Regions from separate parts of the Psychrobacillus sp. FSL K6-1415 genome, predicted to be linked through region 2. Evidence: riboswitches for the same ligand, from Rfam matches in the RefSeq annotation. Region 2 holds a riboswitch; each other region holds the start of a gene.
What was found. A riboswitch is a leader RNA that binds a small molecule or an ion and turns the genes downstream of it on or off. The one in region 2 is predicted to bind S-adenosylmethionine.
Positions count from the first base shown of each region.

Region 1: it holds a riboswitch for S-adenosylmethionine, as region 2 does, so the genes downstream of both, metA (homoserine O-acetyltransferase MetA) here and MKY60_RS14145 (methionine ABC transporter ATP-binding protein) in region 2, are expected to answer to the same signal.
Region 3: it holds a riboswitch for S-adenosylmethionine, as region 2 does, so the genes downstream of both, mtnK (S-methyl-5-thioribose kinase) here and MKY60_RS14145 (methionine ABC transporter ATP-binding protein) in region 2, are expected to answer to the same signal.
Region 4: it holds a riboswitch for S-adenosylmethionine, as region 2 does, so the genes downstream of both, MKY60_RS08855 (MetQ/NlpA family ABC transporter substrate-binding protein) here and MKY60_RS14145 (methionine ABC transporter ATP-binding protein) in region 2, are expected to answer to the same signal.

Region 1 covers NZ_JBBOOQ010000001.1:1,994,693-2,002,496, reverse strand. The annotation lists gene MKY60_RS09350 (hypothetical protein) at 1-1,172, shown strand, start outside; gene MKY60_RS09345 (LysM peptidoglycan-binding domain-containing protein) at 1,717-3,231, shown strand; gene MKY60_RS09340 (hypothetical protein) at 3,406-3,636, opposite strand; gene metA (homoserine O-acetyltransferase MetA) at 3,658-4,566, opposite strand; SAM riboswitch class I at 4,642-4,749, opposite strand; gene MKY60_RS09330 (methyl-accepting chemotaxis protein) at 4,815-6,821, opposite strand; gene abc-f (ribosomal protection-like ABC-F family protein) at 7,148-7,804, opposite strand, start outside.
Region 2 covers NZ_JBBOOQ010000001.1:2,960,146-2,967,949, reverse strand. The annotation lists gene MKY60_RS14170 (acyl-CoA dehydrogenase family protein) at 1-1,710, shown strand, start outside; gene MKY60_RS14165 (arsenate reductase family protein) at 2,881-3,243, shown strand; gene gcvH (glycine cleavage system protein GcvH) at 3,317-3,697, shown strand; gene MKY60_RS14155 (toprim domain-containing protein) at 3,772-4,122, shown strand; gene MKY60_RS14150 (thioredoxin family protein) at 4,134-4,454, shown strand; SAM riboswitch class I at 4,490-4,594, shown strand; gene MKY60_RS14145 (methionine ABC transporter ATP-binding protein) at 4,804-5,829, shown strand; gene MKY60_RS14140 (methionine ABC transporter permease) at 5,822-6,490, shown strand; gene MKY60_RS14135 (MetQ/NlpA family ABC transporter substrate-binding protein) at 6,553-7,359, shown strand.
Region 3 covers NZ_JBBOOQ010000001.1:4,169,775-4,177,578, forward strand. The annotation lists gene MKY60_RS20575 (sugar ABC transporter ATP-binding protein) at 1-397, opposite strand, end outside; gene MKY60_RS20580 (sugar ABC transporter substrate-binding protein) at 455-1,537, opposite strand; gene mtnA (S-methyl-5-thioribose-1-phosphate isomerase) at 1,527-2,594, opposite strand; gene mtnK (S-methyl-5-thioribose kinase) at 2,572-3,780, opposite strand; SAM riboswitch class I at 3,856-4,012, opposite strand; SAM riboswitch class I at 4,169-4,273, shown strand; gene mtnW (2,3-diketo-5-methylthiopentyl-1-phosphate enolase) at 4,386-5,603, shown strand; gene MKY60_RS20600 (2-hydroxy-3-keto-5-methylthiopentenyl-1-phosphate phosphatase) at 5,605-6,270, shown strand; gene MKY60_RS20605 (methylthioribulose 1-phosphate dehydratase) at 6,267-6,881, shown strand; gene MKY60_RS20610 (1,2-dihydroxy-3-keto-5-methylthiopentene dioxygenase) at 6,897-7,430, shown strand; gene MKY60_RS20615 (hypothetical protein) at 7,529-7,804, opposite strand, start outside.
Region 4 covers NZ_JBBOOQ010000001.1:1,900,567-1,908,370, reverse strand. The annotation lists gene MKY60_RS08890 (MFS transporter) at 1-432, shown strand, start outside; gene MKY60_RS08885 (phospholipid phosphatase) at 478-1,146, opposite strand; gene MKY60_RS08880 (VOC family protein) at 1,625-2,035, opposite strand; gene MKY60_RS08875 (PaaI family thioesterase) at 2,301-2,780, opposite strand; gene MKY60_RS08870 (carbon-nitrogen family hydrolase) at 2,850-3,626, opposite strand; gene MKY60_RS08865 (pyridoxal phosphate-dependent aminotransferase) at 3,712-4,875, shown strand; gene MKY60_RS08860 (PPC domain-containing DNA-binding protein) at 4,910-5,416, opposite strand; SAM riboswitch class I at 5,570-5,685, shown strand; gene MKY60_RS08855 (MetQ/NlpA family ABC transporter substrate-binding protein) at 5,778-6,599, shown strand; gene MKY60_RS08850 (methionine ABC transporter ATP-binding protein) at 6,657-7,682, shown strand; gene MKY60_RS08845 (methionine ABC transporter permease) at 7,675-7,804, shown strand, end outside.

The sequences.
Region 1 (7,804 bases), 970 kb from region 2:
AATTCCCGTACAACCAGGATGGAACCGTAACATTTACACTAGAGCCTGGTGAAACAGAGAGTGTTACCTATGGTAGCGACACAAATATATTTTTAAATGGACTAACAATCTTTACAATTTATGAAGGTGATCTTTTCAGTTCAGTAAAATTTGTAACAGCTCAAATGAGTGAGTTAGACAATCTTCTTAATACAAATGACACAATAACTATTTCACAAGTACAAACAGATTATGTATTATCTGGTTCCAATATATTTCTGGACGCGGTTAATGATGCTCAAACATTAGCAGAAATAAGGGCAGCAATTGAAGATCCTAGTTTGGGGCTAAATTTAACAGCTTATAACGCTCTTTCTGAAGCTCAGAGAGATGAGGTAGCAGGAGTATTGCTAAATACTAGACCTGTTGGGGGTTACCCTTCCATTGCAAGTGTCCAAGCATCCCTAGATGCAGCAATAAATGAGCTTGTTGATCCAAACAATATTTACGTAAGTGCAGGAGCAGTTGGAGGAGATGGGAGTATTGCAAATCCTTTTGGAACTATTACCGATGGAGTTGCAGCTGTTAATCCTGGAGGAACCGTGCATATTTTAAGTGGCACATATCCAATCACTTCCCAAATTTTAGTTAACAAAATGGGAATAACCTTATTAGGAGAACCTGGAACAACTCTTCTTCTTCAAGCAGATATTATAGCCTTATTAATTACTGCAACTGATACTACAATTAACGGTCTAACAATAACTAGTGATATTCCATATGCAAAGGAATTCATCCAAATTGGTGGTACAAATACAAACTTATTAAATAATACGATATTTGGTCCACCACAAGCATTGCCAATGTCAAACTGGGTTGTAAACCGGGCAGTAGTATCACAAGGCGGGATAAACATTGTCGTTGAGGGAAATACGTTTTATTCATTACGAACCGGGATATACATTAATCCAAATGTAACTGGCGAGATAGATAATAATGTAGTATATAACACAAAAGGCGCTTTCTTAGTAGACAGAGCTTTCACTACTTTTGTGGGCAACTCATGGGGTATTCCAATGAATGAGTTTGATATCGTATTATTTGCCGGTACAACTACTGGACCACCATATGATAATCTTCAAGCTCTTAGTGCAGCTAATAATAATGCAACCATATCTGACCAACGTAGTTAATATATAGGAAAAAGTAAAAACCAACTTATTTGGAAGTTGGCTTTCAGACTGTAGAGAAACTCAATTTTTGGTGCATAGAGTTGTATACTAAAATCTGCAAGGACCACCACTTCGCTTTCCGTGGGCTTGGCTTCAGCCTCCTCGTCACGGTGAAAACATATGCTCCTGCGGTTACTCGTCGCAAAGACATTGGTCAAGTTGTTCCAACAGGAGTCTTCGTGGTGGTCCTTGCCTTATAAACAACTCCTTAAAGGTTTCCACTATAAATACTTTTATTTAGATAAAGCAACCTCTTTAAAGATATTTATTATTACTCATAGCAGTTTATAAAAATACTTTTGTCTTCAAGCTGAAAGCCAACTTATTTGGAAGTTGGCTTTTTTTGTGGGCATTTCACAGATTCCGCATGTTAATAAGCATTTCTTATTGTCGCCCATTTTGTATTGGTGAACTTACCACAAAGTACCTGTATCTATTAATTTATAAACATAGTAATATATGAAAGTTATAATACTACTTTCAAACTAGAGGAGAATGGGTTTAAGTGAAAAAAGTACTTCCTATTTTTATTATATTTGTCTTATTTCTAAGCTCTCACCCTATACAAAGTACAGCCACTGGTAGTTCACTTACAGTGGGGACTGTTCAAATAGATAACGTTAGCGTATTAAGTTTACCAAAACAAGGTTCGACTGTTATCACCACTTTAAAAAAAGGAGAAGAATTCCCTGTCCTATCTACTGCATCAGGAGACTCATCTACCGTTATAGTGCATACTGTAAGTCCTGGAAATACATTATGGAAAATTTCAAACCAATACGGGATTCCACTTAGTGCACTTCAAGAGACAAATAAGCTATCTTCAGCAGAAATTCGAATTGGACAGAAATTAATAATTCCACAAACACATACACTATATACTGTTATAAATGGTGATACTTTATGGAAGATTTCTGAAAAATTCAATGTAACTATAAATGATTTAACTAAGTTGAACAGACTACAATCTTCAAACCTAATTGTCGGTCAAAAATTAAACATTCCCGATTATTACGTACAAATTCAGTTGTTGGGTGATAAAAAAGGCTGGGTTAATAAATCACTTTTAAAACAAACGAACCAGCAACGAATCGTAATGGGATGGAAGTATAACGGAAGTTCGCAAAATTATTCACAACAATTGAAGCACTCTAATTTAAATGTGGTGTCACCAAGATGGTATACTTTAAACAACACAGGTAATTTTGTTTTAATTACAGCTGACACAAATTATCTGAAAGATGCACATAACAAAGGCAAGAAAGTTTGGCCCCTAATTGGAAATAAATTCGACCCAGTTTTAACTGACTTGGTATTAAGTAATCCTGAAAAACGCAAAAAATTAGTGTCAACGCTTAAAAATTCTTTAGTTCAAACAAAAAGCGATGGAATAAATGTGGACTTTGAAAACATCGATCCGAAAAACAAGCAAGATTTTATCCGCTTCGTAACCGAACTTAAAAACGCTCTTCATCCACACGGAATTAAAGTATCTGTAGACGTTACTCGCGAAAACAAGGATCCTTTTTGGTCTGGCAGTATAGACCGTTATGCGTTAGGTCAGGTTGCTGACTATATCATTATGATGGGGTATGATGAGCATTGGGGAGGTAGTCCAATAGCGGGGTCTGTAGCTTCTATGCCATGGGTTCAAGAAGGTATTGAACTGTTACTGGAAGACGTACCATCTCACAAGATTATCTTGGCGGTACCTTTCTACACAAGAGAATGGATTACTAATTTAACGACAAAAAAAGTGAAAAGTATCGACCGTACAATGGGTGAGGTTGAACAAATTATCTCTTCAAAAAATCTTATAAAAGTTTGGGATCAAAATACCCAGCAAAATTATGTGGAATTTACTGCAAACGGGGATAAGCACCAAATATGGGTAGAGGATAAACAATCTATCAAACTTCGTATTGACCTTGCTAACCAATTTAACTTAGGTGGAGCAGCTGCTTGGTATATCGGCTCTGAAACACCTGATATTTGGAATATATACCATTTCAACAAGTAAATGGAGTGTGAAACCCTAAAATTTAATAACAATTTTCAACCTGAGTCCATATTTAGATGAACTCAGGTTGTTTTAATTTTCCACTAAAAGTAAAAGTACCCAGTCTTTCTCTAAATTATGAGTTGACTGAGAACCTTACCCTCTCATCTTCAATCCTGAATCTTATTTTTCAGATTAGGTAGTCACCCATACTTTATATATATTTAATCCATCCTGCTGAGTATTGACTCTAAATGTGTCTATCGAAGCTAATCTAAAAGCAAGAGAATAAGCAATTTTGTAGTCTGAGGTTATATATCCATCGTAAATTCTTCCGTAAATTTCATTTGCTAAAGAATCGGCCCAAACATCGGCTTCATACAATGTTTCAAAAATTATTTCTTCTCTTTTCCACCTAATATTCATAGCTACACCAACTTTGTAAAGTTATTCCCATTCATAAGGTGTTTCTTGGTAAACATAATAATTCAACCAATTGGAAAATAGCAAATGTGTATGTGACCGCCATGAGTTCATTGGCTTTTGTGATGGATCATTGTTTGGAAAATAATTTTCTGGAACATCAATCTCCACACCTTTTGATATATCTCTTTGGTATTCATCTGCAAGTGTTGTTGCATCATACTCTAAGTGACCAGTAATCATAATATGCTTTTTATCTTTAGATATTACTAGGAAAACACCTGCATCTTCCGAATTGGAAAGCAATATCAGTCGAGGGTCTTGTTTAATCTCGTCGTATAACACAGCAGTGTAACGAGATACAGGTGCATAAAATTCATCATTAAATCCTCGTACTAATTGAATGGTTGGATCGGATAACCGATGACTAAATACACCAAAACATTTTTTGGGTAGGTCGAATTTACCAATACTATAATGATGATAAAGCGCTGCCTGCGCTCCCCAACAAATATGAAGAACAGAGGTCACATGCGTTTTGGACCATTCCATTATTTCAGTCATTTCAGGCCAATAATTAACATCTTCGAATGGTAAATGCTCAATTGGAGCACCTGTAATAATCATTCCATCAAATTTTCTGTGTTTGATATCCTCAAAAGTCGTATAGAAAGTATCTAAATGAGTTTTACTAACATTTTTGGAATCATGTGTTGCCATATGTAAAAAAGTCACATTTACTTGGAGGGATGTATTCCCTAATAATCGTAACAATTGAAGTTCGGTTTTCTCCTTTTCAGGCATAAGATTCAAAATAATTATGTTTAATGGACGTATATCTTGAGTTATTGCTCGATCGGTATCCATGATAAATATTTTCTCTTTTTTAAGAAGTTCAGCTGCTGGTAATTGTTTAGGTATATTTATCGGCAAAATAGTACTCCCCCTTAAATTTAAAAACCCTCTTTTCCTTTATATAAGAAAAGAGGGTGAACGTTTTGCTCTCGATTCTTATCTTTCAAGAAATTATATCTTGTAGGAGTTAGCACCTTTCTGATAAATCAGAGGTTGCTGAAGCTTCAACGGGCCATGTCCCTCTGCTTCTCTTGATAAGAGTTATTAAATTATATTGTTCTTTATTAAAGAATATTAACATGTGTTTTCCAATAATTCAACTTCTTTTAAACTTTGAAACGATTCACTGCTTCCGCAAGTTTATCACTAAGCTCTGTTAAGGTCTCAGATGCTGCAGCAACCGACTGAATCGCTCGTAACTGCTCATCAGAAGACGCACTCACTTCTTCACAGGCTGCTGCGGTTTGTTCTGAAGTTGCAGCCATCACTTGAATAGTATCTACTACCTGATCTTTATAGTTGGAAACCTGTTCAATTTCTGCTGAAACTGCATCAATAGATGTTTGTAAACTATTCATCAATATTGATATTTCACTAAATGTTAACTCAGTATCAGTTACAACAGAACCTTGTTCACGGAATGTTTTGATGGTGTCTGTCATTTGCTCCCCTACAATATGGGATTCACTTTGTAGCTCCGTAATAGTTTGTTTTACTTCCTCTGTGGCTTTAGCAGATTGTTCTGCAAGCTTTCGCACCTCATCCGCAACGACCGCAAAGCCCTTTCCATGCTCACCTGCACGGGCCGCTTCAATACTTGCATTCAGTGCGAGGAGATTTGTTTGTGATGAGATTTCCATAATGGTTTCCATAACACTGCCAATCGCTTTTACTCTAACTTCTAAAGTTGTAAACAATGTAGACATGGAGGTAAGATTAGACTCCCAGTTTTGGAAAGAAGTTTTCAATTCACTCATTTGGTTTTGACCATTTGTATTCATTAAATTTGCTTTAGTAGCTATATCAGTCATCGTTATTGATTTTTCGTTAATGAGATTGATTTGCTCGCTTAAGTGCACGGAACTCTCTGTTACTTCACCAGCATCTTCTGCTGATTTAGATGCACCTTCTGCAATTTCACTAACAGCTAATGACACTTGTTCCGCAGAAGCATTTGTTTCTTCAGCTACAGCACTTAAATTTTCAGAATTTGACTGCACATTATTTGCGGACTCTTTTACAACCTGAATAATTCCATTCATACTGCTAGACATTTTGTTGAAGTTTGTAGCAAGTTGACCAATTTCGTCCTTAGACCTTATATTCGCTTGTACAGTTAAATCTCCATCAGCAATAGAATCCATTAATTTTTTTAGTTGGCCGATTGGTTTTAAAATAGCGCTAATCATGAAATATAATACGATAAATATGATTGCCTCAATGGCTAAAACAATTATTATTATCATTGTACGTATACTGTCTGCTGTTTGGTTTATCTTATTTTCCTCATAAACAGCTCCTATTTTCCAATCCAATTCTGGTATAGTTGTAAATACAGTAATTGTATTAGTACTCTCCGTTCCGTCAGTCACATTTCCACTTTCCAAGGAACTAGATAGCATTTTTTTAACTGATGAATTCTCAGATATGTTTTCACCAAATAAAGTGGGATGAACTATAGCATTACCATCTGCATCCACAATAATTGGATAACCTTCATAACCTAACTCATTGTTTGCTAACGTTTCTGTTAATTTGGATAATAGAATATCAATGGCTAATACACCAACCACTTGGCCATCTCTAATAACAGCTTTTGCACCAGAAATTGCATATTCTCCAGTAGAAGCATCTACAAAAGGTTTAGACCAGCTGAAACTGTCTTTATTTGAAACTGCATTTAAATACCATTCCCTTGAAGTAGGATCAAAATCTGCTCCTAGGTCTGCTTCTGGGATAATTTCAATCGATTTATCAGGTAAAGCTATGTAGACTGAAGCTACAGCGTCATATAATGAAACAAATTCATTAAATTTAGTATCTAATTGTTTCTCTAATTTCTTGGCTAAAACTCCATCAGTTGCTTTAGCACTATTATGAAAATCTACAATATCATTTGAAGTTGATAATTGAATAAGCCCTTTTTCATATGTAGCTAAATAATTCTGAATTGATGTTGACATTTCTTGAACTATAACTTGGCTTTGATCAATTAAGTCTTTTTCCGTCTTTTTACTAATAGTGTTCGTACTAATGGTTATTAATGGTGCCATACTTACAATAATTAGAGCCATAACAGCAATAATTATTTTCCACTTTATAGATTTACGCATTACTCATCTTCCTTCTCTATGTATTGAATATGCTCCGATATGAATATTCCATATATAAGTATATTTATACTATTATATCGGCACAATGAGAGAATATTAATGCATGAAAAATAACTTACTCTTCAAAAAAACAAATTTCGGTGAAATACCTTCTTATTTACCTTTCTATCATATTTTCTGCAGATGATGATTTCAAACATATTATTAATGAAAATAAAGGAACTAAAAATAAATCTTCCAATTTGAGATACCTGACTTGAAATCTCACAAAAGAGACCACCTTCTTAAAAGGTGGTCATAATCATTATAAGTAATTCTAATACTTCCTAACCAATCCATTCCTCCAATAAGATTTCAAGTTGTTCTTCTTTTGCTTGAATAGATTCGATAAGCTTTTCATAAATTCCCCAATCAGTTTCTATTTTTGCATTTTCTTTTAAATATGAAATTTCACTTTCCAAACAAGAAATTTCTTCATCGATTGTTCGCTCTTTTACACGTTCCCTTGTTGGTTGTTTAGTTTTAGTCTTTTTCTCTGAAACATCTTCTACTTCTCGCTTAGAATACATTTCCTCCCATTTTGTTCTAGCCCACTCATATGGTCCTTCAAATGTAGTGAGCTGGGCTTTTTCTAACCAGACAGTTTTAGGAAATAATTTATTTAAAAAATACCGATCATGTGATACGGCCAATATAGTTCCATCAAAATCAGCTAAAGCATCTTCAAGTACTTCTCTAGACTCAATATCTAAATGGTTCGTCGGTTCATCAAGAATTAGGAGATTAATATCCTGATGCATGAGCTGTGCTAACCGAAGTCTCATGCGCTCACCACCGCTTAAATCACCTATTCGCTTAAATACATCTGGTCCATAGAACATAAATTTTGCGAGAATATGTCGTGCATCTCCCTCGACCACATTTAACTCACTTCGAAATACATCAATTAGCCTAGACTTCGGATCCTGAATTTCATAATGCTG
Region 2 (7,804 bases):
ACACCAGAGGATTTTAATGATGAGCAAAAGATGATTGCGAAAACGACGGAAGAGTATGTTAAAAATTCGGTACTTCCAGTAGTAGAAAACTTGGAACATCATGAATTTGACCACTCTGTACGTTTATTAAAAGAAGCGGGAGACCTTGGCTTACTTGCAGCTGATATTCCTGAAGAGTACGGCGGAATTGGCTTAGACAAAGTTTCCTCTGCACTGATTGCAGAAAAAATGTCTGTAGCTGGTGGTTTTTCTATAACACACGGTGCTCATGTAGGAATTGGTACATTACCAATCGTTCTTTTTGGTAATGAAGAGCAGAAACAAAAATATCTTCCAAACTCAGCATCAGGTGAAAAAATTTCTGCCTATGCATTAACTGAGCCAGGTTCAGGGTCAGATGCATTAGGAGCAAAAACTACTGCAAAATTAAATGCAGAAGGTACACACTATGTATTAAACGGTGAAAAACAATGGATTACAAATGCTGGATTTGCAGATGTATTTGTTGTTTACGCTAAAGTAGATGGAGACAAATTCACTGCATTTATCGTAGAAAAAACATTCCCTGGAGTTTCTGTTGGGGCAGAAGAGAAGAAAATGGGGATTAAGTCTTCTTCTACTCGTACACTAATCCTAGAGGACGCTCAAGTTCCTGTAGAAAACCTATTAGGGGAAATCGGTCGCGGTCATATTATCGCATTCAATATTTTAAATATTGGTCGTTATAAATTAGGGGTAGGTACAATTGGTGGATCTAAACGAGCATTAGAATTAGCAATTTCTTATACAAATCAACGTCAACAATTTAAGACACCGATCTCTTCCTTTAATTTAACGAAAAACAAACTGGCTACTATGGCATCTAAATTGTATGCAACTGAAAGTTTAATATACCGTACTGTTGGATATTTTGAAGAGCGTATGAGTCAATTGAGTGCAGAAGAACAAAAAGACGGCAAAGCAATTGCTGCTTCAATCGCTGAATATGCAATTGAATGTTCTATCAACAAAGTAGTAGGATCTGAGGTTCTAGATTATATCGTTGATGAAGCTGTTCAATTACATGGTGGTTATGGATTTATGCAAGAGTATGAAGTAGAGCGTATTTACCGAGATTCGCGTATTAACCGTATTTTCGAAGGAACAAATGAAATTAACCGCCTAATCGTTCCAGGAACATTCCTGAAAAAAGCGATGAAAGGTGAATTACCACTCCTTCAAAAGGCTCAAGGCTTACAAGAAGAGCTATTAATGATGATGCCAGAAGAGGTTGGTACGGAAGCTCTTGCACAAGAAAAGGTATTAGTAGCTAATGCGAAGAAAATTGGTATTCTAGTTGCTGGTCTTGCTGCACAACGATTTGGTACAAAACTAGAGGCAGAACAAGAAGTACTAGTGAACATCGCTAACATAGCAAATAACTTATTTGCAATGGAATCAGCAGTTCTACGTACAGAAAAAGCAATTGGGCGTGATGGAGAAGAAAAAGCAGCACAAAAACTTCTTTATACACAAATCTTCACACAAGAAGCTTTTATTGAAATCGAACAGGCAGCAAAAGAGACACTTATTGCATCTGTAGATGGAGATAATCAACGTATGATGATTTCCGCTTTACGTAAATTAACACGCTACACACCATACAATGTTATTGAGAAAAAACGAGAAGCATCCGTTAAACTAATCGAAGCAGAAAAATACGTTCTTTAATCAAATAAACGAAAAAGCCGATTCTAGTAGATCGGCTTTTTTATTTATCCCTAATAATAATAATAATACAGTTGATTTTCGTTGCAAGCGGACGCTTTCCGCAGGCGAGGCCGAGCCTCCTCGGGACAATGGGATTCCGTTCACAAATTAACGACACACGATGTATTAAATCTTTCGTATTTATGAATCCTCCCTGTGGGTCTCGACTTTCTCGCTTATCCTGCTGGAGTCGCCGCTTTCCACTACAATCAATTAAGTGTGTAGTCATTATTCATCAATTAAAATCAAGCCTTTATGAAAAACACGTTAAATATGCAGGGGCATCTAAAGACACTATCAATTGCAGTCGACAAATTGAGTGGAAAGCAACTATTAGTCATTCAATTCTACAAATTTTGGCTGTGAATGAGTAATGAAATTTAGTAAAATTATCCACTCCGCGTGTAAAAGGTAAAAGTCCGCAAGTAAATATAGGCCTAGAGCAAGTAAATCGTTTACGACCGCAAGTAAGCCACAGAAATGAGCGAGTAAACAATAGGTGAGAGCAAGTAAAGATAAATTAAGACCAAATCATTCATTAGATATAAGGATATTTATGCATCTTGAGTATATAAAATCAGTCTTCCTGTTGATATAGAATACAGAGGATTGCATGCAATGTAGAGGCTCTGGATTTGTTATCAAAAATTTTTAATTAGGGCATTTCTTATGGATTTCTTCAACTAATAAAAAAGTATACGACATAAAAATAGACGGTATCTATCGTATAGAGTAGCGTTAGAGCCCCCGAAATTGTATCTTCGGGGGCCTGCTCCATGAATAGGAAAGTAGCTTTTCTCTAGTTATCCAAAAATGCACTAACGTGTTTCTAGAAGTTGTAGAAGAGCGACGGACAGATAAGCGCCATAAAATTACCAAAAAAATGATGCTGGTTGGTTGTGACGGACGTCACAACCAACCAGCATCACTAAAAATTCAATCGGCAATAATATAGCAACAAGTTAGTCCAGAGCATTTCGGAAACGTTGGAAACAGGTTTTGAATTTAAAGGGTGGGCATTTTTTTTGAGTCTTAATTTCTTAATTCGAGGTTGAATCCTTAGTCACCGTTCAAAATGATTGCTCATCTCTTACAATATTATGTATGATAAAAAGAAAAAGGTGGTACAACATGACTATTCAATATTATGGCTATCCTAAATGTACAACGTGTAGAAAAGCGAGCAAATGGTTAAAGGACAATGATATAGAATACATAGACAACCATATAGCTGAAAATCCTCCAACTAAAGATTTGCTTCAAAAAATGTTCGAAGTAAGTGGCTTAGAACTCAAAAAATTCTTTAATACTTCTGGTATGAAATATCGAGAACTTGGTCTAAAAGACAAGCTTCCAACGATGTCAGAAGATGAGCAATTAGCCTTGCTTGCTTCTGATGGAATGCTTATTAAACGTCCAGTTGTTTTTGATGGTGAAAAATTAACGCTAGGCTTCAAGGAACAACAGTTTGAGGATGTTTGGAAGACTTCTTAAAGTCACTTGTTTTTACTATAAAAATATGTGAATATAGTAGATGAATGTATTATTAATGGAGAGGGGTATATATATGAACGCACCTAAAGATTTAAAATACTCAGCAGAGCACGAATGGGTAAAGACTGAAGGCGGAAATATCCGTATCGGTATTACTGAATTTGCACAATCAGAGCTTGGAGATATCGTGTTTGTCGAGCTTCCACAAGTCGGAGATGATATTAAAGCAGGAGATCCATTTGGTAGTGTAGAGTCTGTAAAAACTGTCTCTGAACTGTATGCACCAATAAGCGGTAAAGTAGTAGATGTAAATACAGAATTAGAAGATAACCCTGAATATGTAAACGAATCCCCTTATGAAAATGCATGGATGATTGTTGTAGAGCCAGCTGATGTAACGGAAGTCGATGGTTTACTTTCTCCAGAAAAATACGAAGAATTAATTTCAGAATAATTATGAAAACGCCGCTTAATGTCGGCGTTTTTTTCATATAATATTGGAAAGGGCATAGTTGGGAGAGATGCTGAATGGCTATTGTCTTTAGTGAAAAAATAATTATAGTTGAGGGAAGATCAGATAAATTAAAGCTTTTAAAATTACTTGATGAATCAACAGAAATTATTTGTACAAACGGAACGATATCCAATGTAAAGCTAGAAGAGATTTTAAGTCCTTACGACGGTATTCCTATTTATGCGTTTTTAGATGCGGATAGATCAGGCGAGCAAATTCGCTCCATCGTCAGGAAAGAATACCCTGAAGCTATTCATCTATATACCAATCCAATGTATTGTGAAGTGGCGACTACACCGTTCAAAGTTTTGGCATCCATATTAAAAAGTGTTAATATAAAAGTGAAAAGACAATATTTACTTTAGGATGATGTAATGTGAATGAATGGACACTTGAACAGTGGAACGACCATAAGAACAGTGGTCAGCTTACAATGTTCTATATTTATACACCCTTATGTGGAACATGCCAAGTTGCAAGTAAGATGATGCAAGTTGTACAAGAGATGATGCCTTTTTCAATTGGCCAAGCAAATATTAACTATCTAGAGAATTTTGCAATGGATTATCATATTGAAAGCGTGCCATGCCTGATAATCGCTAAAGGTGGAACTGTATATAAAAAGATATATGCATTTCAATCAGTTCCATTTATATTAGAGACAATAAAAAGTATTGACGAGCAAGTAGTCGTGTGATAACATTCGATATACCAACAAATTAAATAGTGTTACTCTTATTAAGAGTGGTGGAGGGAAGTGCCCTATGAAGCCCGGCAACCGTCATGTAAATGAAATGGTGCCAAATCACGCAAAGCTGTTGCTTTGGGAAATGAGAGAATGGATGAACGTTATTAAAATAAATAACTTAAAACCCTTCTGCTCTTTTGCAGGAGGGTTTTTTTAGATAGAAATGGGAAGTATATGTATTTACATAGTAACTGTTGACGCATTGAGTAGTTTTAAAATGCAGGATTAAAAATTCATACAATATTTCTTGAAGATAGATAGACAATTGAGCATTTCGTAGAAAGGTGGCAAGTTTCCCATGATTAGTTTAAATAATGTTTCGAAAAAATTTAGCACGAAACAAGGTACAATCGTTGCAGTTGAAGAGGTGAATCTTGACATAAAGAAAGGTGAAATTTTCGGCATCATTGGATACAGTGGTGCAGGAAAGAGTACACTTATTCGATTATTGAATGGATTAGAAAAGCCAACTTCGGGTCAAATTATCGTCAACAATCAAGATATTACTAAGATAAATGAAGTGAAGCTTCGTCAAGTAAGACAAAAGGTAAGTATGATTTTCCAACACTTTAATCTGTTATGGTCAAGAACGGTTGCGGAAAATATTGCTTTTCCATTAGAAATTGCTGGTGTTCCACAAGCACAACGTTCTTCGAGAGTAGAGGAACTAATTGATTTAGTTGGTTTAGAAGGTCGCGGACATTATTATCCTTCACAGTTATCAGGAGGACAAAAACAACGTGTCGGAATTGCGCGGGCATTAGCCAATCGTCCAGAAGTGCTTCTCTGTGATGAAGCAACCTCTGCGTTAGACCCAGAAACTACAGACTCAATTTTAGACTTATTAGTTAGTATCAATGAAAAATTAGGGCTGACAATTGTATTGATTACCCACGAGATGCAGGTTATTCAAAAGATTTGCGGTCGTGTTGCAGTAATGGAAAAAGGTCATGTAGTAGAAGAAGGAAAAGTACTAGATGTATTCCAAAACCCGCAACAACCTATTACGAAACGTTTTGTCTCGCAAGTAAGTGATTCCAATAAAGCAATACAAACAATACAGCATTTAAAAGAGCTATATCCAAATGGCAAGCTGATAAAGCTAGTATTTGTTGGAGAGCAAACAGAACAACCAATATTGTCGAGACTTATTAAGCAATTTGATTTAGAAGTCAATATTGTCCAAGGTAATATTTCGCATACACAAAATGGCGCATTTGGTACCTTAATCCTTCAACTAGAAGGAGATGCATTATTGGTGGATGAGGCCATCCGCTATATACATGAACAAAAAGTAAATACAGAGGTGATCAACAATGATTAATGATTTATTTCCTAATGTTGATTGGCCAAAAATGTGGGAAGCAACCGTTGAAACATTATATATGACTGCAGTATCTACTATACTGACAGCAATTATTGGGCTAGTGCTCGGTCTTTTACTTTTCTTAACTAGTCCTCATCAAGCATGGGCGAACAAGTTAGCGAACTGGTTAACAGGAGCTTTCGTTAATATATTCCGTTCCATTCCATTTATTATTTTGATTATTTTATTAATCCCATTAACGAAGTTTTTAGTTGGAACAATGCGTGGGCCAAATGCTGCATTCCCAGCTTTAGTTATTGGAGCTGCTCCATTTTACGCTCGTATGGTGTTGATAGCTCTACGAGAAATTGATAAAGGAGTACTAGAAGCAGCTAAATCGATGGGCGCTAAAACTTCTACTGTTATTTGGAAGGTTCTATTGCCAGAATCTATGCCCGCATTAGTATCAGGTATTACGGTTACGGGGATTTCACTAGTTGGTTATACAGCTATGGCCGGTATTATCGGTGCTGGGGGACTAGGAACGCTAGCATTCTTAGATGGATTCCAAAGAGGTAGAACAGATGTAACACTTGTTGCCACAATACTAATATTAATCATGGTATTTATAATTCAGTGGATAGGCGATTTAATTACTACAAAAATAGATAAACGATAATAGGTGTAAACGAGAGTACTCGATCACATAGAAAACATAGGTAAAAAGGGAGAGATTTGAAAATGAAGAAGTTATTAGCTGGAGCTTTATTATCAGTGAGTGCATTAACACTTGCAGCGTGCGGAGAAGAAGAGGGTAGTAAACTTGTAATAGGTGCATCGAACGTACCTCATGCAGTTATATTAGAAGAAGTTAAACCAATTCTTGAAGAACAAGGAATTGAACTTGTTGTAGAATCGTATCAAGATTATGTATTACCAAACAAAGATTTAGATTCAGGTGACTTGGATGCGAATTATTTCCAACATATCCCTTACTTTGAGTCACAAAAAGCTGATTTTGGATATGATTTTGCTAACGCTGGTGAAATACATATTGAACCAATCGGTTTATATTCTAAAAAATACGGTTCTATTGAAGAGCTTCCAGAAGGTGCAACAATTCTAATGAGTAACTCTGTTGCAGATCACGGTCGTATTCTTGCTATGTTAGAAGCAAAAGGACTAATTAAATTAGCAGATGGTGTTGACAAAACAAAAGCTGAAGTGAAAGACATCGTTGATAATCCTAAAAATCTTGAATTTGACGCTAACTATGAATCAGCACTGATGGTTCAGTTATATGAAAACGAAGAAGGCGATGCAGTATTGATCAACTCTAACTACGCAATAGACGCTGGTATCAATCCATTAGAAGATTCTATTGCAATTGAAGAATCTAATGAATCTCCATATGTGAATATCATTGCTGTAAACTCAGGTGATGAAGACAATAAAGAGATTAAAGCTTTAGTAGAAGCATTGAAATCTGAAGAAATTCAAGACTTCATCCTAAGCGAGTGGGGCGGATCTGTAGTACCAGTAAAATAATAATATTATTTGAGGAAACAGACATCTTCGGGTGTCTGTTTTTTTTGTGCAGGCGAATGGCGAAAGCCCAAAAGGAAGTCGCAACCGCCCGCTCGAGTATTTTAAGCGCCCGAACCAACCTGCTATCCGCCCGGGGGGAGGACGAACGCCTGAGAGGAAGTCGCAACCGCCCGTTCGAGTATTCTAAGCGCCCAGGCCAACCTGCTATCCGCCCGGGGGTAGGACGAACGCCCAAGAGGAAGTCGCAACCGCCCGCTCGACTATTTTAAGCGCCCGAACCAACCTGCTATCCGCCCGGGGTAGGACGAACGCCCGAGAAGAAGTCGCAACCGCCCGTTCGAGTATTCTAAGTGCCCAGGCTAACCTGCTATCCGCCCGGGGGTAGGACGAACGCCCGAGAGGAAGTCGCAACCGCCCGTTCGAGTATTCTAAGTTCCCAGGCTAA
Region 3 (7,804 bases), 1.2 Mb from region 2:
GTAGCTGCTTCAAGGCTTTCCGCGCTTCGCTATTTAATTTCTTTTTGGAGATAAACATATTAGTTCCAGCAACAATTGAATCCAGTAATATATTTTCTGCAACTGAGAGTTCTAAAACAATAGCGGTATCTACCTCTTGATATACACAAAAAATTCCTAGATCCTTCGCGATTTTAGGAGAACGTATACGTATTTTTCTTCCTTCTAACAATATTTCTCCCATGTCTTGCTCATACACACCCGAGAGTACTTTCATTAGCGTACTTTTCCCAGCGCCGTTTACACCGAGTAAAGCATGTACTTCACCTTTTTTAAGATGAAATTCCGCTTTTTTCAAGGCATTAACTTTTCCAAATGATTTATCAATACCCTTCATGGAAAGAAAAGAATTAAGCATGAATTTCTCCTTTCTTAGAAAAAGCCGCCCTATTAAAACAGGACAGCTTAATTTTTTTTATCTGTTTTCTTCTAATCCTTTTAATTCATCTGTGTAACCCTGATCACTTGCTCCCCAACCTTCAATATAGTCACTTAGTTCACTAGTCGTTACTGTTTCTGCCGGTAATTTAGATGCATCAACAAAAACTGGTTCTAATACGACTTTTTCTTCTACATTCCCACCGTTAATTTTTTGGTATAAATAACGGACTTGAATACGACCGATATCCTTAGGATCTACTGCTGCCGATGCAACCCATGGACTATTGTCATTTTGAATCATCTGTAAATCTTCATCACTCATATCGATACTATATACCTTAATATCCGTACGTCCTGCTTGTTCTATCGCTCTAACTGCACCCTTTGCAAACTCGTCCCAAGCAGCCCAAACTGCAGTTATTTCACCTTTATTTGGATATTTTTTTAATACCGCTTCCATTTGTGATTGAGTGTCTAAAGCTGTATTTTGCGTGGCTGCACCGAATGTTGCAATTTCTTTAATCCCTGGATTCTCTCCTAGAAAATTCTCATACGCTATTTGTCGTCTTTCCATCGGCGCAAAACCTGCTACCCATATTTTTACGATATTCGCATCACCATTTGAATCTACCGCTAGCTTCTCTAGCGTCATTTTAGCCATTTTTTCATCACCTTGTTCTAAAGAGGTTACCCCTTCGACTTCTACTCCTGCATCAAATGCGACAACCGGAACCCCTTTTGCTACTGCATTCTCTACTCCTTGGTTCAGTGCTTCTTTTGTACCGTGATCTATTAATATACCGTCTACTCCTTGATTCACCGCGGCATCTAAATTGGAGGCCATTTTAGATAAATCCCCTTCAGAAGTAAACACTGTTACATTTCCACCAAATTTCTCTACCTGCTCTTTTACACCTTCAATATATTGAGCTGAAAATGTCCCTAAATTTTGTTGCATAACTAATGCAATTTTTTTACCAGTTAGCGGATGTTCTGAAGCCTCTCCCTTACTGCTAGATGATGTACTTGCTTCTCCTTCAGCTTTTGGTTGACATGCACCTAACAATACTCCAATAACCAAAATCGTGAATAACAACCAATACTTATTAGTTTTCATTAATTTTCTCCTTTTCAATTGATTTCGCTAATTTAGCGGAAATATTATCACAATAATCTGGATAAATAATTCCTTTTTCCGTTATAATGGCAGTGATATATTTAGCTGGTGTCACATCAAAAGCAGGATTGAAAACTTTTGTATTTGATAGAGCAATAGACTTGCCGTTAATAAGTGTAATCTCCTCTGCCTTCCTTTCTTCTATTGGAATTTCTACTCCATTATTTATGGATAAATCAAATGTAGAGGATGGTGCTGCCACATAAAATGGAATTCCATATACGAAAGCAAGAATAGCTAAGTTAAGAGTTCCTATCTTGTTTGCTGTATCTCCATTTTTTGCTATCCGGTCTGCACCAACAATAATTGCTTCTATTCCCTTTGCACTTATTGTGTGTGCAGCCATACTATCAGTTATAAGTGTCACATCGACTCCTGATTGCTGCAGCTCCCACACTGTCAGCTTGCCCCCCTGAAAGACAGGTCTAGTTTCACATGCGAATACTTCAAACTCTTTGCCAAGTTCCTTTCCTAGATGAAACGGAGCTAAAGCAGTACCATACTTTGCAGTGGCAATAGAACCCGCATTGCAAATGGTCATTACCTTGGTTTTATCACCTAGTAAATAAAGTCCAAATTCACCAATATTCCGACAGGACTCCTCATCTTCTTTGTGAATTACAATTGCTTCTTCAATTAATATCTGCTTTGCATCCGAAACACTATCTACTAAACTCACTATTTTCAACAAACGGTCAAGTGCCCAAACTAAGTTGACAGCAGTTGGCCGGGATTCACCCAAATATGTTGCATCTTTTTTTAGTAATGCTAGAAAATCTATCATCGAATTTGTTTTATAGCCCTGGGCCTCAATAGCTAATCCATATGCTGCCGTAATACCAATGGCAGGGGCACCACGAACTTTCAAGGTAATAATCGCCTCGTAAACATCTTTGAGTGCTTCAAGTTTTATATAGACAATTTCATGAGGAAGTTTCTGTTGATCTAAGACTACTAACTGCTTACCATCCCACTTAATCGATAATGGAATACTCATAAATAATTTCTCCTAGCAACTCAATTACTGCATCTATTGAGTCTATTTCTTGACGACTCACTATTAATCTTTCTCCAGTTTTTAGAGTTTGTTTTTTTAGTAAAATTCGTTTCTTTTCGTTTTCAATATTGTCCAAGTCTTTCACATGTGCGAGTCCAATTGTTCTACGAATAAGCTCACAGCCTGCGAATCCTAGTGAATCATGGAATATTTTTTCTAGCAAAAATGCTTTGTATCCCTCTATATCTTTAAATGAATCGAATTCACTCAGTTCCAAAAAACCTGCAAATTTAGTAGAAAAAGTGGTCCAAGTGTTTCGTATATGACCATGTATGACATCACGTTGTTTGCCTTCTCTGGTAATAGATTGGACTATTAAATTTGCTAAAAACAATCCTATATCAAAACCAATAGGACCGTAAAAAGCAAACTCTGGATCGATCACTTTAGTTTCTACTTCACTCGCAAAAACACTTCCTGTATGGAGATCTCCGTGCAGCAAGGCTTCCGCTTCGGTTAAAAAACTTCTTTTTAATTTTGCCACTTCAAGCTTTAATAATTTGTTGTTCCAGATTGCTTCTACTTCGACTTGTAATGCAGGTTCAAAGTCATTTGTTTCATGGTCAAAAAAAGGATCGGTAAAGATTAAATCCTCTGTGATCTTACACAATTCCGGATTTGAAAATTCTATTACAAGCGCTTTTTTCTCAAAGGGGTGAAGAGCAAAATCAGAAGTATGATAAAGTGTTAGAGCTAGGTAGTTCCCTATATCTGTCGATAATTTAGGGTAGGACTCACCTTTTATCAATCCTTCACGTACGATTGTGAGATGAGATAAATCTTCCATGACTGTGATAGCTAAATTTTCATCCGTTTCATAGACTTTTGGAACTAGATCGGCAGCATATTCTCCATGTCTTTTTAAGGCACTAGCTTCAATTTTTGCCCTTTTTAGAGTTAGCGGCCAGCTTTCCCCTATTACTTTTGCATAGGGCAAGGCCTGTTTAATAATAACTCCACTGCCACTCGTTTGATCTGTTATAAGAAAAACATAATTTAGATTTCCATCACCAATTTCTTCGCAAGTTAATTTAGCTGTATTCGGGAACAAAGATAATTCGCTTGCTAGAGAAATTGCAGATTCTGGTGTTAATGATTGATATTGTTTTGTCGCTACTACCGCCATTTAATTCTTCCTTTCATTCTCAAAATAAAAAACCTCTTTCCAAAAGAAAGAGGCCAAGAATAAGAGATTCTGAACCTCTTATCTCTCAGAAAGTAAACTTTCTGATGGAATTAGCACCGTGCCTTACGGAATCTTACATTCCGGCGCATAAAGCGCCCCGTCTCACAACGGTATTACGGTCGGTTGCTGGGCGTCATCGGGCCATTATCCCTCTGCCTGCTCTTGATAAGAGTGCGGTACAAGTATGATGTTTGATTAGAATCCTAGCATAATAGAAAAAGTTATGTCAACAGTATTTTGAATATATATACTTTTTAATTTTCTTGTTGACAGAAGTTTTATTGCATGGAATAATCAATATAATTTATTAAACATCAACTGAATATTTTTCTTATTTAGAGCAGGTGGAGGGACAAGCCCTATGATACCCGGCAACCGATTCATTTTTGAACACGGTGCTAATTCTTGCAGCCAAAAGGCTGAGAAATAAGAAGTTGTTAAACTATTAACCTCTTCTTATTTGAAGAGGTTTTTTATGTTATCTGGTCAGCGCTAGTCTGGGCTACATAGGCGCTTGCGCATTTATTTTAGTTAGGAGTGAAAAAATGAGCGGAATCACTGCGCACTATCAACTATATGGAAAATCTGGCTCTTTTGAAAAAAAGGCAGAAGATATTGCACTTGGATTGACTATTGGTTCTTGGACTGACTTAGCTTTGTTAGAACAAGAACAGTTAAAAAAACATAAAGGAAATGTAATATCCGTTACCGAATCCAAGGATATCCAGCACCCCTTTCACCCTGAAAAAATAAAAGCAGAAATTAAAATATTCTACCCTGCTGCAAATTTTTCTACTGATATTCCAGCAATATTAACAACGGTCTATGGCAAACTATCCCTAGACGGTGAAGTGAAGTTATTAGATTTAGAATTCGATACGAATCTTTTGTCTCATTTCCCCGGACCACGCTTTGGCATTAAGGGTGTTCGAGAAAAATTAGGAGTTTATGAACGTCCGCTAATCATGAGCATATTCAAAGGAGTCATTGGAAGAGACATAGAATATTTAGCAGAACAACTTAAACAACAGGCATATGGTGGAGTTGACCTTGTAAAAGATGACGAAATCCTATTCGATAATCCACTAACTTCTTTTGAATCACGTATTGCTACTGGACGAGAAGTATTGAGACAGGTGTATGAAGAGACAGGACATCGTACTTTATATGCAGTAAATTTATCAGGACGTACATTTGAATTAAAAGATAAGGCCAAAAAAGCCCGAGAACTTGGGGCAGATGCACTTTTATTTAATGTTCATACTTACGGATTAGATGCCCTTCAGATGTTAGCAGAAGACGATGAAATTCAATTGCCACTTATGGCACATCCAGCTTATAGTGGAGCATTCACTTCCTCAGCATATTATGGAGTTTCAACATCACTTATTCTAGGAAAACTTACTCGTTATGCAGGAGCAGACTTTTCATTATTCCCTTCTCCTTATGGCAGTGTTGCACTAGAAAAGTCTATAGCTCTTTCTTTAGGTGAAGAACTAACAAAAGCCAGTAAAGTTAAACAAAGCTTTCCAGTTCCATCTGCAGGCATTCACCCGGGTCTCGTACCCCTTTTAATGAATGACTATGGAATCGATAGCATTATTAATGCTGGAGGTGGTATACATGGTCATCCAGCCGGTGCAACTGGGGGCGGTTTGGCTTTTAGGCAGGCAGTAACAGCTGTTTTAGAAGAAATTCCATTAGTACAGGCAGCAAAACAACATAGTGAGTTAAAAACTGCACTTGAATTATGGGGGTTATAATATGAGTAAACTTGTAGTTTTTTGTGACTTCGATGGAACTATAACCAATCAAGATAACATTATGGCAATCATGGAAAAATTCGCTCCACCCGAATGGACTCCAATTAAAGAGGATATTTTAAGTCAACGTATTTCCATACGAGATGGTGTAGCAAAGATGTTCTCTCTCCTCCCTATTGAATCAAAAGATGAAATTATTTCTTTTGTACTTGAACAGGCTGTCATCCGCGATGGTTTTAGTGAATTTGTATCTTTTACAAAAAATCATAACATCCCACTTTACATCGTAAGTGGTGGTATAGACTTTTTCGTCCATGAGCTACTAGAACCTTTCAGGCCATTTGCAGGAGTTTATTGTAATGTATCCGATTTTTCTAAGGATACAATTCACATTGAGTTTCCACATAGTTGTGATGAACAATGTACTAGCCAAGGATGTGGTTGTTGTAAACCATCTATTATTCGTACACTTCTTGACCAAGAAGCTATGAGTGTTGTAATTGGGGATTCCATTACCGATTTAGAAGCGGCAAAATTAGGAGATATCATTATTGCAAGGGATTTCTTAATCGAAAAGTGTGAGGAATTAAATATTCCCTATGAACCTTTTGAAAACTTCCACGATGTGATAGACATTATGAACGCTAGGTTAGGCGTGAAATTATGACATTACAAGATAAATGGGATGAACTTGCGGACATAAAAGATGAACTCGCTGCAAGAGATTGGTTTATGGGAACTAGTGGAAACCTCGCTATTAAAGTACGTGATAATCCTATGGAGTTTCTAGTAACTGCAAGTGGTAAAGATAAAAAAAAGAGGACATCGGAAGACTTTTTGCTTGTTGATGCTACTGGAAAACCAGTAGAAAATACTCCTTTAAAACCATCTGCTGAAACATTACTCCATTGTGCAATATATCGAGAAACAAATGCTGCTTGCAGTCTTCACATCCATACAGTTGCAAATAACGTTATCTCTGAGTTGTACGGTGATAAAGGTTCAGTAGATTTTCAAGGCATTGAACTCATTAAAGCTTTTGGTATGTGGGAAGAAGATGCAATACTCTCCATACCAATTATTCCTAACTACGCTCATATTCCCAAACTTGCGGAAGTGTTTACAACTTATATTTCTGCTGACAAAGGAGTAATCCTTATTCGTAACCATGGTATAACTGTTTGGGGAAAAGATGGGTTTGAGGCAAAAAAATTACTAGAAGCTTGTGAGTTTTTATTTCAGTATCAATTAGCATTACACCAAATACACTTAAAATAGAAAGGAAGATTCTTGATGGCTATTATTAAAATCCAAGAAACAAGTGAAACAATTGAAGCACAAAACGAGGTAGAAGCATTTTTAGAAAGTCAGGAAGTAATTTATGAACATTGGGATATAGACAAGTTACCAGAAAACCTTCGTGAAAAATTTAACTTAGACGACGATGAAAAGCAAGAGATTCTAAAAGCTTTCAAAAGTGAAATAGACGACATCTCAACTCGTCGCGGGTACCAGTCCGCCGATATTATTTCTCTATCTGACTCAAACCCTAACCTAGACGAACTGTTAAAAAATTTCGAACGAAAGCACCTTCATACCGACGATGAAGTTCGTTATATTGTAAGTGGTCACGGTATCTTCATCATACAAGGCAAGGATGAACGCTACTTTGAAGTTCATCTTTCACCTGGTGATTTGATATCTGTGCCCGAGAATATTACACACTACTTCACATTATCTGAGGATCGTAAAGTTGTTGCTGTTCGCATTTTTGTAACAACAGAGGGATGGGTTCCAGTTTACCAAGATGAAGTAGTAGAACAATAAAAATACCTACTTACCCTAGGAATAAATGAATAACGATAAGGTAGTCAATTACTGCTTCTGCGGCTATTTCTTTCTAAAACAAAAAAAGTGGACTCATTTTATGAATTCCACTTTTTTATGTCTATTCGGTAAATTCCTTTTATATCTCGTAATATACATCCATTAGCCTCAAAAATACGTCTCATGGGCTTGTTATTTGTATCTGTGCTTCCCACATATACCTTCGCACCAAAATTTTTCAAGAGTTCTAATGAAATAGCATGAAATATCGTTCCGTATCCTTTGCATCGTTGTTCTGGTACAACCCCAAAGTAAAACATTCTTCCCTCATCAGTAGTCCCTTGTTCAATATGTGGAATACTAATACCGTAGTT
Region 4 (7,804 bases), 1.1 Mb from region 2:
GCTGCACCATTTGCTATACTATATGGAAAATTAGCTACTAAATTTTCTGAAAAGAAAATGCTTTATGTTGGAATAATAGTTTATATAATTATATGTACATATGCATTTTTCTTAGATACTATTGTAGATTTCTGGATTTTAGCAATGCTCGTAGCAACTTCTCAAGGCGGTATTCAAGCGCTAAGTAGATCCTACTTTGGTAAATTAGTTCCAAAAGAGAATTCAAACGAGTTTTTTGGATTTTATAATATTTTCGGAAAGTTTGCCTCTATCATTGGACCATTATTAGTAGGAATCACTGCCCAGTTAACCGGAAACTCAGCATATGGGGTATTTAGTCTAGTAATCTTGTTCATCATCGGATTTATCATTTTAACAAAAGTTCCAGAACCGAAAGAAGCAGTTCCTATCGATCAAATTGTAAAAGCATGATTTTTTTAAGACATACTAAAATTTAGTATGTCTTTTATATTGAAACTATTTAACATTTAGCTCATTTGTTATAAAACGTCTCTTAGTCCATATCAAAGTAAATATCAAAAATAATTCAAATGCATTCGTCACTGCTCCACTTTCTACATCTATAGGTATTGCACTTCCAAAAGTCATAACTACGGCACCTACAAAGAAAACTGGCCATTTGGTTTTTTTCCACAAGATTGCACTTGCTACAATGAGAATGATAGTAACTAATAACACCATTACAGGGGGACCAGTTGATTCTTTAACATTTGAATAGCTTATTACCCCGTATTCTTTCACTACTTCAATGTCTAATCCAACAACCTCTTTAGAAAATTCTAATATCATTAAACCAATCGTATATATAATACCTGAAATAAATAACCACTTTTTCTTTGCCCATTTGATACCACTTTCCTGCAATGTCCCTAAAGAATACATAACAAGTAATGGTGTGATTAAAGCATGTAAGCAAAAACGAGAAAAGTTTAAGCTTTCCAATAACTCCCCTTCTCCAATCCACTTACCTGTAGCAAGTATTGCGTTATCATAGATCAATGGTAGGATCACTAAATAGATGACACTTGTCCATTTTGCTAAATCCTGCTTTCTTATGCCATATAACCCCCAAATTAATAGCGCAGTATATAAAACTACATAAAGAAAATATAATAATGTATCCATTAAAATCAACCTCCTATTCCTTTCATTCCCAAATTTTGAATGTTTTAATCTTAAGGATTAGCTTGATAATAAATAGAAAATCAAATGAAACGTACTTAATTTCGAACTATTTATTTCAATTTCATAATGAAGTGATTATCAGTAAATTACGTGCCCCATTTAAATAATTCAACTTTAAATAAACAATATTATGGCCGACCAACTATGGTACCGTAGAGCACATTGTTAGTCTAACTCCAACGACCACGGCACATCACAGACTGGCGCACTCTATACCAGGAGCACTCATGAGTGATTAATCCTACTCTGATTATGGCACCAGTCCAATCTCATTTTTATTATGTAATTTTATAGATCTTGAAAGCTTTTTAATTTTAACTCTGTTCCTCAAGAACTTCATAATTTACGACAAAAAAGCTAACACCATGTGCTAGCTTCCTCAATCGTATAATGTAAGTTACTTTGTCTTTAGGATAAATTAATTCATTGAACTTTCATCCATGAAAAAAAGCTCCCAAAGATGCCCGTCAATATCCTCAAAACTCCACCCATACATAAAACCATGGTCTTGTGGTTCCATTGAAGGTTTTCCACCTGCTTCTAAAGCCTTGTTTACAATCTCAACGACTTTTTCTTTACTATCAACAGATAATGCCAATATTGCTTCGTTACTTGTTGTAGAATCGGAGATTTCTTTTTTCGTAAAAGTCTTAAAATGTTCTTCAACTAACAACATAGCAAATATATTATCATTAATAATCATGCTTGCTGCAAGCTCATTGGTAAACTGAGCATTGAATTCAAACCCCAATTTAGAGAAAAACGCCTTAGACTTATTTAAATCTTTTACTGCTAAATTTACGAATATCTTATCAGCCTGAAACCCCATGTTACTCACCTCTACTATAGTATTGTCATTCACTTTATAATTCTCTATTCCACAAATGAATTCCTTCCAAGAATAAAAATATTTTATAGAATCCGTAATGCGACATAAGTGGCTAGCTTTTCTTCTTCAATTAATCTGCTGTGCTTGTTAAAGTGAATATTTCAATACCACCTCACGGAAAATCAACACTTTCTTTTTAACATAGCCAAAATAAAAAAGAACCTGCTAATAAAAACAATTTGTTTATTAGCAGGTTCTATATAATTTATTGTTTCCCAAAAGATGCAGGCATTAGAACAGCGATCACTTCACCACGAGCGCAGAGAACTTCTCCTGCAAATACTTCTGTAGTAACTTTGAATTTTTTAGGATGAATTTCTTCTACCTGGCCAATTGCTTTTAGAACAATTTTCTGCGGAGTTGGTTTTAGGAAATCTACATGCAAGGAACCAGTAACAAAGCGAGGTGGTGTTTCTCCACTACCTGGTTCAAATCCATTCTTTCGATGTAGAGCAAGCGATGCAGAACCTGTACCATGACAGTCGACTAATGCCCCAATTAGCCCGCCATATACGAAACCAGGTATCGCTATATGCCCTTCCTTCGGTTCATAAATAGTTACTGTTTGCTCTCCATCCCATACTGTACGAAAGTGATGCCCTTCTTTGTTCATTCTCCCACAACCATAGCACCAAGCAAAATCCTCCGGGTACTCATCTTGAATCGCGCGAATTATTTCTACCATTTTAATTCCCCCTTTAGAAAACCATACAAAAAAGCTATCTGTACGTCAATACAGATAGCACTATATCTTTTAATATAGGTCCACTCTACGGTCTTTAAAAACCGGAATCCTTTTTCTTACTTCTTCCACATCATCCATGTTTACATCTACTAAACCTATTGTTTCTTCATCAGCTCCAACCCAAAGAACCTCGCCCCATGGTGCGATTACCATCGAATTTCCGTTAAATGAATTGTTAGGATCTTCTCCGACCCGGTTTACTGCAACGATGAAACATTGATTTTCAATCGCCCGAGCTTGTAATAATATTTTCCAATGATCAACTCTAGTAGCCGGCCATTGAGCAGGTACAAAAATAATTTTCGCTCCTGCCAATGAATGGGCACGGAACCACTCTGGAAAACGCAAATCATAACAGATAACGCCACCCATTTCGACATCATTCAGCGTGAAGATATTTTTGCTTGTTCCTGCCTCTAAGTATAGATGCTCATCCATTAATTTAAACAAATGCGCTTTATCATATTCAGCAATCAGCTCTCCAATATTATTTACTACGTACATCGTATTAAAGAAATGATTGTTTTTTTTTGTTGAAACGGAGCCTCCAATAATATGAATATGTAACTCACTAGCTAACCGAGTTAGGAGATTTTTAGTTTCTTCTCCGTTTATATCAGCTGTTACTTCAAGGTTTGTTAAGTCATAACCAGTATTCCACATTTCAGGCAGTACGACGATTTCTGCATTTAACATCGCTGCTTTCCGAATCTTTTCTTCTACTTTTCTAAAATTTTCTTTTGGGTTACCAAAAGCTATATTTAATTGGACACATGCAATTCTCATTTTTGACACCCCTATAGACATAATAATAAAAAGGTTATAAGATTTGACTAACAAATGCAACTTATTAGAAAACGAGGTTACGAACATGGAATTTTCAAACCGTTTAAAAAATCTACCTTCACAGTTTTTTGCTACACTAGTAAAAAAAGTTGGAGACGCAGTTTTAGAAGGTAGAGATGTGATTAATCTTGGACAAGGTAATCCTGATCAGCCTACTCCTGAGCATATTGTACAAGCACTGCAGGAAGCGGCAGCCAATCCATTAAACCACAAGTATAGTCCATTTCGTGGAACTGGAGAATTTAAAAAAGCGGCAGCCAATTTCTATAAACGAGAATATAATGTTGACATTGACCCTGAAACTGAAGTAGCGATATTATTTGGCACTAAAATTGGCTTAGTAGAGCTCCCGTTGGCACTGATGAATGAAAATGATTTAATGCTACTTCCTGACCCAGGCTATCCTGATTATTTATCTGGGGTAGGACTTGCTAATGTAGCGTTTGACACGATGCCATTACTCAAGGAAAATAATTTCCTTCCTGATTACAGTTCCTTAACAGAGGAGCAAAAACAAAAAGCTAAACTTATGTACTTAAATTATCCAAATAACCCCACTGGCGCTATCGCTAATTTAGACTTTTTCCAAGAAACTGTTTCGTTGGCAAAAGAAAAGGACATTGCCATTGTCCATGATTTTGCATATGGTGGAATAGGTTTTGATGGAGAGAAGCCAATTAGTTTCTTACAAGCTGATGGTGCAAAAGACGTAGGTATTGAAATGTACACATTGTCCAAAACGTATAATATGGCTGGCTGGAGAGTTGGTTTTGCTGTTGGGAACGCTAAAATTATTGAAGCTATAAATATAATTCAAGACCACTTATTTGTTAGTCTCTTCCCTGCCGTACAGGATGCTGCAACGGTTGCACTCAATAATAGTCAAGAATGTGTAAAGGAATTAGTGGATTTATATGAGGGCAGACGAAATGCTCTTATTGAATCTTGTAACAGTATTGGTTGGCAGGTGAATGCACCAAAAGGTTCCTTTTTCGCATGGTTACCTGTTCCCGATAATTTTACAAGTGAAGCTTTTGCTGATTTACTTTTGAACGAAGCCGATGTAGCAGTTGCTGCTGGTAATGGGTTTGGTGGATACGGCGAAGGGTATGTTCGCGTGGGTTTATTAGTGGATGAAGTTCGATTAAGAGAAGCAATTACACGCATTGGAAAGCTTAATTTATTTTAAAAAAGTGCAGCCCATTAATATAGGGCTGCAATTTTCATTTATGTAGATGATTAGGTTTTTCTTTATTCGTTTCTACAGGATAAAACTGATTAGCTCCTGTTTCTTCGTCAAACTGTCTCTTAAACTCCATATCAACAGTTTCTGCCAACACTAGGTCTACTGTAATAACAGGATTTTCACCTTTAATAAAATGACCACCAAAAATATTGCCATTTTGGTCACATATTGTACCGTGGAAATGCGTTTCAAATTGATCATCTCTTTGGCATACAACTCCTGTACCCTGCAAGAACTCAATTGGCCCCTCTTTCACAACAAGATTATTGTATCCTACACCTATAGGGGAATCTTCATTTGGTACTAAATACACAAATCCACATCTTTGAAAACTACCAAAACAACTAAGAATTGTAGCGGATTGAATTCCATTTACTTTACACAATTCCTCTATCCCTTCCAGCAGATCAGTTCCATAAACTAAACGTGCGCTCACTATCTTCCCTAGCTGCCCTACAGCATAATTTGCTCTAATTTTTGACAACGCTTACACACTCCCTATGTATAATTATTTATTGTTATTAAACATAAACTAATTCGAATGATATATGCAACTATAAAAAAAGTCTGTTGACTTTAATAATTTGATGTAGTAAATTATATTTTATGAACTGTTGGAAAACTTAATAGCTGATATCTCTTATCAAGAGTAGCTGAGGGACTGGCCCTATGAAGCTCGGCAACCATCCATATATTTTTTGTATATGGAAAGGTGCTAAATCCTGCAAAACATTTTGTTTTGATAGATAAGAGAGGACAAACGTATGTATGCGCCTCTCTTTCTACTGGAAGAGAGGCTTTTATATTTATACAACGTTCTTAATAATTATTCGGAGGAATGACAAATGAAAAAGATTGGTTTTTTATTATCAACGGTATTATTAACTGGAACTCTTGCAGCTTGTGGGTCTGACGCTGCGTCAGAAGCTAAAGCAATCAATGAAGACAAAATAGTAGTAGGAGTAACTGCCGGACCACATGAACAAATTGTAGAAGTAGCTGCAGAAGTGGCAGCTAAAGATGGTTTAGAAGTAGAACTTAAAGTATTCTCTGATTATATTCTACCTAACACTGCATTATCAGAAGGTGATTTAGATGCGAATAGCTATCAACACGAACCTTTCCTAGACACGTTTAACGAGGATCACAGTACTGACTTAGTACCAGTAGGAAAAACAATTTTAAATCCAATGGGTGTATATTCAGAAAAATATAAGTCAATTGATGATCTACCAGACGGTGCAACTTTTGGTTTGCCAAATGATCCAACGAATGGCGCGCGTGCACTATACATTTTAGAAGAACATGGCTACATCAAAATTAAAGAAGACAAAAGAGAAACAGCTAGTATTTATGACATTGAAGAAAATCCAAAAAACCTGGAATTTATTGAACTAGAAGCTGCTCAAATACCAAAACAATTAAGTGAAGTAGATGCAGCTGCCATTAATACGAACTTTGCACTTGAAGCAGGAATTAGCCCAAAAGAGGACTCTATATTATTAGAATCTTCTAACTCACCTTATGTAAACTTTGTGGTTGTTCGTGCGGAAAATAAAGATGATCCAACGATTCAAAAATTTGTAAAAGCATATCAATCGGAAGAAGTACGAAAGTTTATCGAAGAAGAGTTTAAAGGTTCTGTATTAGCTAGCTGGGACGAATAATGGACTTGAAAACGTTACCGACTTCGGTAGCGTTTTCTTTAGAAAGGAAGATAGTAAATGATTGAGTTAGAAAATGTATCGAAAGAATTTAAAAGCAAGAGTGGAATAGTAAAGGCAGTAAACCAAGTAAATATTCAGGTAAATAAAGGAGAAATTCATGGAGTCATTGGATATAGCGGTGCTGGTAAAAGTACACTGATTCGATGCGTAAATTTACTCGAACAGCCAACGGAAGGCAAAGTTTTTATTAACGGTGTTGAACTTACTTCCCTTCCCCTCCCTAAATTGCGTGAAACCCGCAATAAAATTGGCATGATATTTCAAGGATTTAATCTATTAAAAACAGCAACTGTTTATGATAATATCGCCATTCCACTTAAGCTACTTGGATATAATAAAGCGCAAGTAAAAAAACGAGTGGATCAATATTTAGAAATAGTTGGATTAACTGACAAGCATACAAACTATCCAAACCAGTTATCTGGTGGCCAAAAGCAGCGTGTTGCAATTGCCCGTGCACTAGCGCAGGAACCCGAAGTATTGCTTAGTGATGAAGCAACAAGCGCACTGGACCCAGAAACTACTGATTCCATATTAGATTTGCTTCTAAAGATAAATCGAGAATTAGGTATTACTATACTTTTAATCACGCATGAAATGAATGTCATTCAAAAAATTTGTGATCATGTATATGTCATGGAAAATGGAGAAATTGTTGAACAAAATACAGCTATTAATCTATTTACTAACCCTACACACCCTACAACTAAAAAGTTTTTAAATACAATAAGTCAGCGTAATTTATCCACTTCTTTAATTTCTCAGTTAAATGTTACGGGTGCAGTCACTCGCTTAACATTTGTCGGAGAAAGCACTGGAAAACCTTTATTAGCTGAAGTAAGTCAAAAATTTAATGTCCAACCGAACATATTAACTGCCAATATTATCGAACTTAAAAATGGCATTGTCGGAAATATAGTGGTCCATTTAATTGGCGACAAGGACCAGGTTAGAAATGCTATACACTATTTAGATTCTCAAGGTGTAGCAACGGAAGAACTGGAGGGACAGTCTCATGAGTAGAATCGATCAATTTATAGAACAATGGCTACCGATTATTGGTGAGTCTGTTGTACAAACATTTCAAATGGTGGGTATCTCCCTATTTTTCTCTGTATTAATCGGGATTCCATTAGGTATTTTAA